Regions from separate parts of the Enterobacter cloacae complex sp. 385G4 genome, predicted to be linked through region 2. Evidence: predicted binding sites of a transcription regulator. Region 2 holds the regulator's gene; the other holds the start of a gene.

Region 1 (4,035 bases), 270 kb from region 2:
CCTGGAAGCTGTCGACGGTAAAAGCCCCGGTGCGCGAGGGGCTAGGACGCGTCCTGCGCGACAGGCGTTTTGTCACCTACGTGTTGACCCTGACCGGCTATTACATGCTCGCCGTACAGGTGATGCTGATGCTGCCAATCATGGTGAACGATATTGCGGGCACGCCTGCTGCCGTAAAATGGATGTACGCCATCGAAGCCTGCCTGTCATTAACGCTGCTTTACCCGATTGCCCGCTGGAGTGAACGGCGTTTTCGCCTGGAGCATCGCCTGATGGCAGGGCTGTTTCTGATGACGCTGAGCATGATGCCGATCGGTCTGGTAAACACGCTTCAGCAGCTTTTTACGCTGATCTGCACCTTCTATATCGGCTCCATCATCGCCGAGCCCGCCCGCGAAACGCTGAGCGCCTCGCTTGCGGATGCGCGTGCGCGCGGCAGCTATATGGGCTTCAGCCGCCTGGGTCTGGCCTTTGGCGGTGCGCTGGGTTACGCCGGCGGCGGCTGGCTGTTCGATGCCGGCAAAGCGCTGAACCAGCCGGAACTCCCCTGGATGATGCTCGGCGTGGTAGGCATCATGACGCTTCTCGCCCTGTGGTGGCAGTTCAGCCAGAAGCGCAGCGCGAGCGGCATGCTCGAGCCTGGCGCGTAGCCTTTCCCTCGGGCGGGAGCCTCTCCCGCCCCACTTCTCAGTTTTTTCTGCTGGTTTCTGCCCATTCACGCTGACATACTGGCGTAACAGGACAGAAGCGCCGATTTTTCGTTGAGGAGCACTATGAAGAAAATTGTCTTAGCCGCGGCATTCGTTGTCAGCGGTCTGCTGGTCGGCTGTAACCAGCTTACGCAATATACCGTCAGTGAGCAGGAAATTAATCAGGCGCTGGAAAAACATAACAATTTCTCTAAAGACATTGGCGTGCCGGGGCTGGCCGATGCCCACATCGTGCTCACCAATCTCACCAGCCAGATTGGTCGCGAAGAGCCGAATAAAGTCACTCTCGCAGGCGATGCCGCGCTTGATATGACGTCCCTTTTTGGCAATCAGAAAGCCAACATCAAGCTCAAGCTGAAGGCGCTCCCCGTTTTCAACAAAGAGAAAGGGGCGATATTCCTGCAGGAGATGGAAGTGGTCGATGCGCAGGTTTCGCCGGACAAAATGGCGCCGGTACTGCAAACCCTGATGCCCTATCTGAACCAGTCGCTGCGAAACTACTTTAACCAGCAGCCGGCGTACGTCTTAAGCGAAGACAACAGCAAGGGTGAAGCCCTCGCGAAGAAATACGCAAAAGGGATAGAGGTGAAACCGGGAGAGATCGTTATTCCTTTCACCGATTAACCTGAAGGGCGCTGCGGCGCCCTTTTTTTTACGGAAAAGTGTGCAAACGAAAACGTTTCCGCTTATGATTTGTGTCCGGCAAAAACAGCCATCCTTATGACTGATTCCTGACAAGCCGGAGCTTCCATGACTGCACAACCCCAGGTTCTTAAAATCCGCCGCCCAGACGACTGGCATATCCATCTGCGCGATGGCGATATGCTGAAAACCGTCGTGCCCTATACCAGTGAAATTTATGGCCGCGCGATTGTCATGCCAAACCTGGTTCCGCCAGTCACCACCGTCGATGCCGCCATTGCCTACCGTCAGCGCATTCTGGATGCCGTTCCGGCGGGACATGATTTCACCCCGTTGATGACCTGCTACCTGACCGATTCACTGGATCCGAACGAAGTGGAACGCGGGTTTAACGAAGGCGTATTTACGGCGGCGAAACTCTACCCGGCGAACGCCACCACCAACTCCAGCCACGGCGTCACCAGTATTGATGCCATCATGCCGGTGCTGGAGCGCATGCAGAAACTGGGCATGCCGCTGCTGGTACACGGTGAAGTAACGCATGCGGAGATTGACATCTTCGACCGTGAAGCCCGTTTTATCGAAACCGTGATGGAGCCCCTGCGCCAGCGCCTGCCGGCGCTTAAGGTGGTCTTTGAGCATATCACCACCAAAGACGCGGCAGAGTATGTTCGCGACGGTAACGAGCTGATCGCTGCGACCATTACCCCCCAGCATCTGATGTTTAACCGTAACCATATGCTGGTGGGCGGGGTGCGCCCTCACCTGTACTGCCTGCCGATCCTCAAGCGCAACGTTCACCAGCAGGCGCTGCGCGAACTGGTCGCCAGCGGATTCACGCGTGCGTTCCTGGGCACAGACTCCGCGCCTCACGCCCGCCATCGCAAAGAGGCAAGCTGCGGCTGCGCGGGCTGTTTCAACGCCCCAACGGCGCTTGCCAGCTACGCAACCGTATTTGAAGAGATGAACGCGCTGGAACATTTCGAAGCGTTCTGCTCCCTCAACGGCCCGCGCTTCTACGGCCTGCCGGTCAATGACACCTTCATTGAGCTGGAGCGCAAAGCGAGCCAGGTTGAGGAGTCTATCGCGCTGACGGATGACACGCTGATCCCCTTCCTGGCAGGTGAAACCGTAAGCTGGACGGTAAAACGCTAAAAAATCAACGCCCCTTGTTGTAAAACCGATAATATGCCTGTATAAATAAACAGTATATTACACAGGGGGCATTTATGCGTATTGAAGTCACCATAGCCAAAACTACCGTTCTGCCTGCCGGCGCGCTTGACGCTCTGGCAGGCGAATTATCCCGTCGTATTAACAACACCTTTCCCGACAACGCGGGCGCCGTAACGGTGCGTTACGCCGCAGCGAACAACCTCTCCGTCATGGGTGCCGCAAAAGAAGATAAAGATCGCATCAGCGAAATCCTGCAGGAAACGTGGGAAAGCGCAGATGACTGGTTCATTACCGATTAACACTGCTCCCTCATTGTGTTTTTTGCCGGGTCGCCCCGGCTTTTTTTTGCCTGTAATTTCGAAAGATCAAATTAATTCAGCGTGTTCTTAAAAAATCGTGAACGAGATGGTGTTTTATTGTTCGAACAATCCTAAAAAGCAGAAAAATGTGTTGCTACCTGTTTATTTTTCCCTTTGGAACCCTTATTACTTGGTATACTGAAGAAGCTTTCAGAAAAACATGCATTGAACCTCAGAGCCGTTGTCTTCTAACACGCATTAAGGGGGTTATAATGGAAAAGAATAACGAAGTCATCCAGACCCATCCGCTTGTAGGCTGGGATATCAGTACCGTAGATAGCTACGATGCACTGATGCTGCGTTTGCACTACCAGACCCCAAATCAACTCAACCGTGACGAAGCGGAAGTGGGACAGACGCTGTGGCTAACAACAGACGTCGCCCGTCAGTTTATTTCTATTTTAGAGGCAGGCATTGCAAAAATAGAATCTGGCGACTATCAGGAAAATGAGTATAAACGGCACTAACCTTATGCCCACTTTTCACTCAACAGGCACCCTCGCGGTGCCTTATTTATTTCCCGCTTGTTTACGCCCGCGTTGTTAATTACTCTGCTAACAAACCGTAAGTTTACGAGATGCATATGAGATACGACTTAATCATTATTGGTAGCGGCTCCGTTGGATCGGCCGCCGGTTATTACGCAACGCAGGCAGGGCTGAAGGTCCTGATGATCGATAGCCATCTTCCGCCTCATGCGGAGGGCAGCCATCATGGCGATACCCGCCTTATCCGCCATGCGTATGGCGAAGGCGAGCGCTATGTCCCGCTGGTGCTTCGCGCCCAGACGCTGTGGGACGAGCTGGCGAAACAGACTGAAGAGCGCATTTTCGAACGCACGGGGATCATCAACCTCGGTCCGGCCCGTTCAGAATTTCTCGCCAACGTCGAACGCAGCGCGAAAGCCTTTAATCTTGACGTTGAGAAGCTGGACGCGGCGGCCATTACCTCGCGCTGGCCTGAAATTACCGTCCCGGAGGATTATATCGGCCTCTTTGAAGCCAACTCCGGTGTGCTGCACTGTGAAACGGCGATCAAAACCTGGGTCGATCTTGCCGCCAAAGCGGGCTGTGCGCAGCTGTTCAATTGCCCCGTAGAGGCCATCACGCATGATGCAAACGGCGTTACGGTGAAAACCGTAGACGGGG
Region 2 (4,035 bases):
CAACCTAATCACTGAAAATTAACATAGTTTTTGGCGCGATTAGGCATGCGAGGTTTCTACCTGCGTGCTCTCATCCTGAGCGGAAGCCTGCATGCGATAGCCTATGACGGCCAGCGCAACGGTAGCCAGCATCACGCTGGTTGTCGTCAGCAGCGGCGTGGCAATCAGCGCGGAGACCACCAGGCTTGCCAGGAAGCACAGCCCCAGCTGCAGGGTGTTCTGCAGCGCAGCCGCGCGGCCTGTCGCCTGCGGGAACGGACGCAGCGCCTGCGCCACAACGATAGGGTAGATCGCCCCGTTCGCGATGGCCATCACGCAGAATGGAATCAATATTTCGGCCAGACCCGCGCCCGGAATAAACCCAACGGCCCAGGTGCCAATGACGCTCAGCGCATAGAGCACCAGCAGCCACGGCAGCATCTGCTGGCCTTCCCATTTTTGCAGCGCCGCGCGACAGCCGTACCCGCCCACCAGGAACGCGATGGTCTGCGGAACGTAGCTCAGGCCAATGGCCGCCGGGCTATAGCCCATATCGTGCAGAATAAACGGCGAACCGGTCAGCCACGCGAAGAAGCTCGCCGAGCAGGCGGCATAGATCAGAACGTTGCCGCGATACGCTTTCGCGCTCAGCAGGGAGGTGAAGGTAATCGGCTTCGCGTCTGCGTGCGCCTCTTTTTTATGCGCGGGCTTGAGGGCGAACGCCGGCAGCATCAGCACCAGCGTGATGGCAAACAGCGTGGCAAAGATGGCCTGCCAGTCAAAGTGCGCGAGGATCCAGCTGCCCAGCAGCGGGGCGAGGGCCGGTGAGAGCCCCACCAGCGGCATGATGGTGGCGAAAATACGGTTAGTGCGGTTCGCCGGATAGTAGTCGGTGACCAGCGCCTGCCAGGTCACGGCCGCGGCACAGACGCCGACCGCCTGAACAAACCGCAGCACCAGCAGCCAGGTGGCATCGCGCACCCATAGCATCCCCAGGCAGCCCACGGCAAAAATGGCCAGCCCCAGCAGCAGCACCGGTTTACGCCCAAAGCGATCCGAAAGCGGTCCCCAGAGCAGCTGCGCGAAGGCAAAACCGGCCAGGAACAGGCTCAGGCTGGCGCTGATGGCGGCAGCAGGGGTTTGCAAATCTTCCTGCATGGCGGCAAACGCCGGCAGGTACATATCGGTGGCCAAAAAGCCCAGCACGCTTAAGCCGCCGAGCCAGACTAAAAAACCTTTCCTGGGTTGCACTGTTTTATTCTCCTGAGGAGGCAGGTATACGTTGGCGCTGAGTGTAGGGAGTGCAAAGCCGCTTGTGAAACGCTAATATTTGTCGGGTGCATTCAAATTTTTTGCAGGCAGAAAATGTGGTCAGATTATTCTCTTGAAGTGGTCGATGCTGTCGCGCGTAATGGCAGCTTTAGCGGAGCGGCGCAGGAGTTGCACCGCGTCCCTTCGGCCATCAGCTATACTGTGCGACAGCTTGAGGAGTGGCTGGCGGTACCGCTGTTTGAACGGCGGCATCGTGATGTTGAATTAACGCCCGCAGGGGCGTGGTTTTTAAAGGAAGGGCGTTCTGTTATCAAAAAAATGCAGATCACCCGCGAGCAGTGCCAGCAGATCGCGAACGGCTGGCGGGGCCACCTTTCCATTGCGGTGGATTACATCGTTAAGCCCGAGCGCACCCGGCAGATGATTGTCGATTTTTATCGGCATTTCTCTGACGTAGAACTGCGGGTCTCGCAGGAGGTGTTCAACGGCGTCTGGGATGCGCTGGCGGACGGCAGGGTAGAGATGGCGATTGGCGCGACCCAGGCGATCCCGGTCGGGGGACGTTACGCCTTTCGCGATATGGGGATGCTGAGCTGGAAATGCGTGGTGGCAAGCGATCATCCCCTGGCGGCGACGGAAGGGCCGCTGAGCGACGATACGCTGCGCAGTTGGCCGTCGCTGGTGCTGGAAGATACCTCCCGCTCGCTGCCGAAGCGAATTACCTGGCTGCTGGACAACCAGCGGCGGGTTGTCGCCCCTGACTGGGGATCGTCGGCGACGTGCCTCAGTGCCGGGCTCTGCGTAGGCATGGTGCCCGCCCATTTTGCACGTCCGCGAATCGACACCGGTGAGTGGGTTGAGCTAACGCTGGAGAATCCGTTCCCGGATGCGGCCTGCTGCCTCACCTGGCAACAAAATGATGTCTCGCCGGCGATGGCCTGGCTGCTGGACTATCTGGGGGACAGCGAAACGCTTAACCGGGAGTGGCTGCGGGAGCCAGACTGACTGGCTCCGCAATGAGCTTAACGACGGTAGTCGCGGAACGGGCCATCCGCAACGGAACGGCGTTCGATGAGGCGAGGGTGAACTTCAATGGACTGTGACTCTTCACGCTTGTTGACGATCCTGTCCAGCAGCATATTGAAGGCGGTTTCACCCAGTGAATCTTTCGGCTGGTGAATGGTGGTTAACGCTGGCGTGAAGAAGCGCGCGTTGCGCACGTTGTCATACCCGATCACGGAGATGTCCTGCGGTACGCGCAGACCCAGCTCGTCGGCCGCACAGAGGGCGCCCATCGCCATGATGTCGCCCCCGCAGAAAACGGCGGTTGGACGGTGAGGCTGGGAGACGATCTGCTGCATCGCGCGGTAGCCTGATTCCGGCTCAAAGTCGCCCTGCACGATCCAGTTTTCCGGCACGGTGATTAGCGCTTCTTCCATCGCTTTCATAAAACCGGCCAGGCGGCCCGCGCCGGTGTTGCGTTCCAGCGGACCCGGGATCACGCCAATCTCGCGGTGGCCGCGTTCGATCAGATAACGGCCCGCCATGTAACCGCCTTCGAAGGCGTTATCGATAACGGAGTCGGTGAAGTCGGCGCGCGCTTCGCCCCAGTCCATCACCACCATAGGGATATGGCGATACTCTTCCAGCATCGACAGCACGGATTCCGGGTACTCTGAACACATCACCAGCAGGCCGTCCACGCGCTTTTGCGCCATCATCGACAGGTAGGCGCGCTGTTTTTCAATGCTGTTCCAGGCGTTGCCGAGAATCAGGGTATAGCCTTTCTGGAAGCAGTTTTTTTCTACCGCTTCAATGATCTCGGCAAAATAGGCCGCTTCGCTGCTGGTCGCCAGCAGACCAATAGACTTGGTGTGATTAACCTTGAGGCTCCGCGCAACCGCGCTCGGCGAGTAGTGCAGCTCTTTGATCGCTGCCCAGACGGCGTTGCGCGTCTCTTCCGCCACAAAACGGGTTTTGTTAATTACATGTGATACGGTTGTAGTGGAAACGTTTGCGCGTTTTGCTACGTCTTTAATTGTTGCCATTAAATGTCACTCCAGACCATATCCTAAACTCCTGAAAAACTTGAAGGTAAACGTTTGCCTTCTCTCACCCTTATCACGCAATTTTGAATTGCGGCACGCCGGGAAAACGACACGGGACGTCAGGAGGGGGTCAATGGCCGGTACGCTAATAAATTTAGCGTGGAATTTTGGCCTATCTTGATGAAAAGGGGAAGAGGTAAAGTGTTTATCAGCTTAAATCCAGGAAGATTTTTGACGTAAACTGTGCAAAAATGAGCAAGCTCACTTTTCGTGGGGGGATTAAAAGGAGAAAAATTGATGAGTTCCGATCTGAAGTTTTCGCTGTTCACCACCGTTATTGTGCTGGCGCTGATTGTGGCGGCTGGCCTGACGGCTGCGCTGCATTGATTTACGCGGGGGGAGTCTTCTCCCTCCCGAACGCTCCGATTGTTACTTCTCTGGCAAAAATCTTTTGCCATTTTGTTAACTTCTCATTTTTTGTGATTGATGTCATGCTTTCCGCTTCTTTGTTCTGTGTCACCACATGACACGGCATCCGGAGTTGACGCATGAAAATCAATTTTCCCCTGCTGGCCCTGGCGATTGGCGCTTTTGGGATTGGCACCACTGAATTCTCCCCGATGGGGTTACTGCCCGTTATCGCCCGTGGCGTGGACGTCTCGATCCCGGCCGCCGGGATGTTAATCAGCGCCTACGCCATCGGCGTGATGGTGGGAGCGCCGCTGATGACGCTTCT

The links. Region 2 encodes PurR, which represses purine synthesis genes. Its sites were predicted from a motif close to CANGCAAACGTTTGCNTG; they were not measured.
Region 1: a site for PurR is predicted at 1,380-1,397, ahead of pyrC (dihydroorotase). Genes of this name have one in related genera too.

The regions. Positions count from the first base shown of each region.
Region 1 covers NZ_JBXWDD010000001.1:23,865-27,899, reverse strand. Annotated here, with positions in the region: gene mdtH (multidrug efflux MFS transporter MdtH) at 1-650, shown strand, start outside; gene AC2FAJ_RS00170 (lipoprotein) at 774-1,334, shown strand; gene pyrC (dihydroorotase) at 1,461-2,507, shown strand; gene dinI (DNA damage-inducible protein I) at 2,582-2,827, shown strand; gene bssS (biofilm formation regulator BssS) at 3,100-3,354, shown strand; gene solA (N-methyl-L-tryptophan oxidase) at 3,471-4,035, shown strand, end outside.
Region 2 covers NZ_JBXWDD010000001.1:291,078-295,112, forward strand. Annotated here, with positions in the region: gene punC (purine nucleoside transporter PunC) at 40-1,230, opposite strand; gene punR (DNA-binding transcriptional activator PunR) at 1,345-2,256, shown strand; gene purR (HTH-type transcriptional repressor PurR) at 2,274-3,299, opposite strand; gene cydH (cytochrome bd-I oxidase subunit CydH) at 3,597-3,686, shown strand; gene AC2FAJ_RS01590 (MFS transporter) at 3,848-4,035, shown strand, end outside.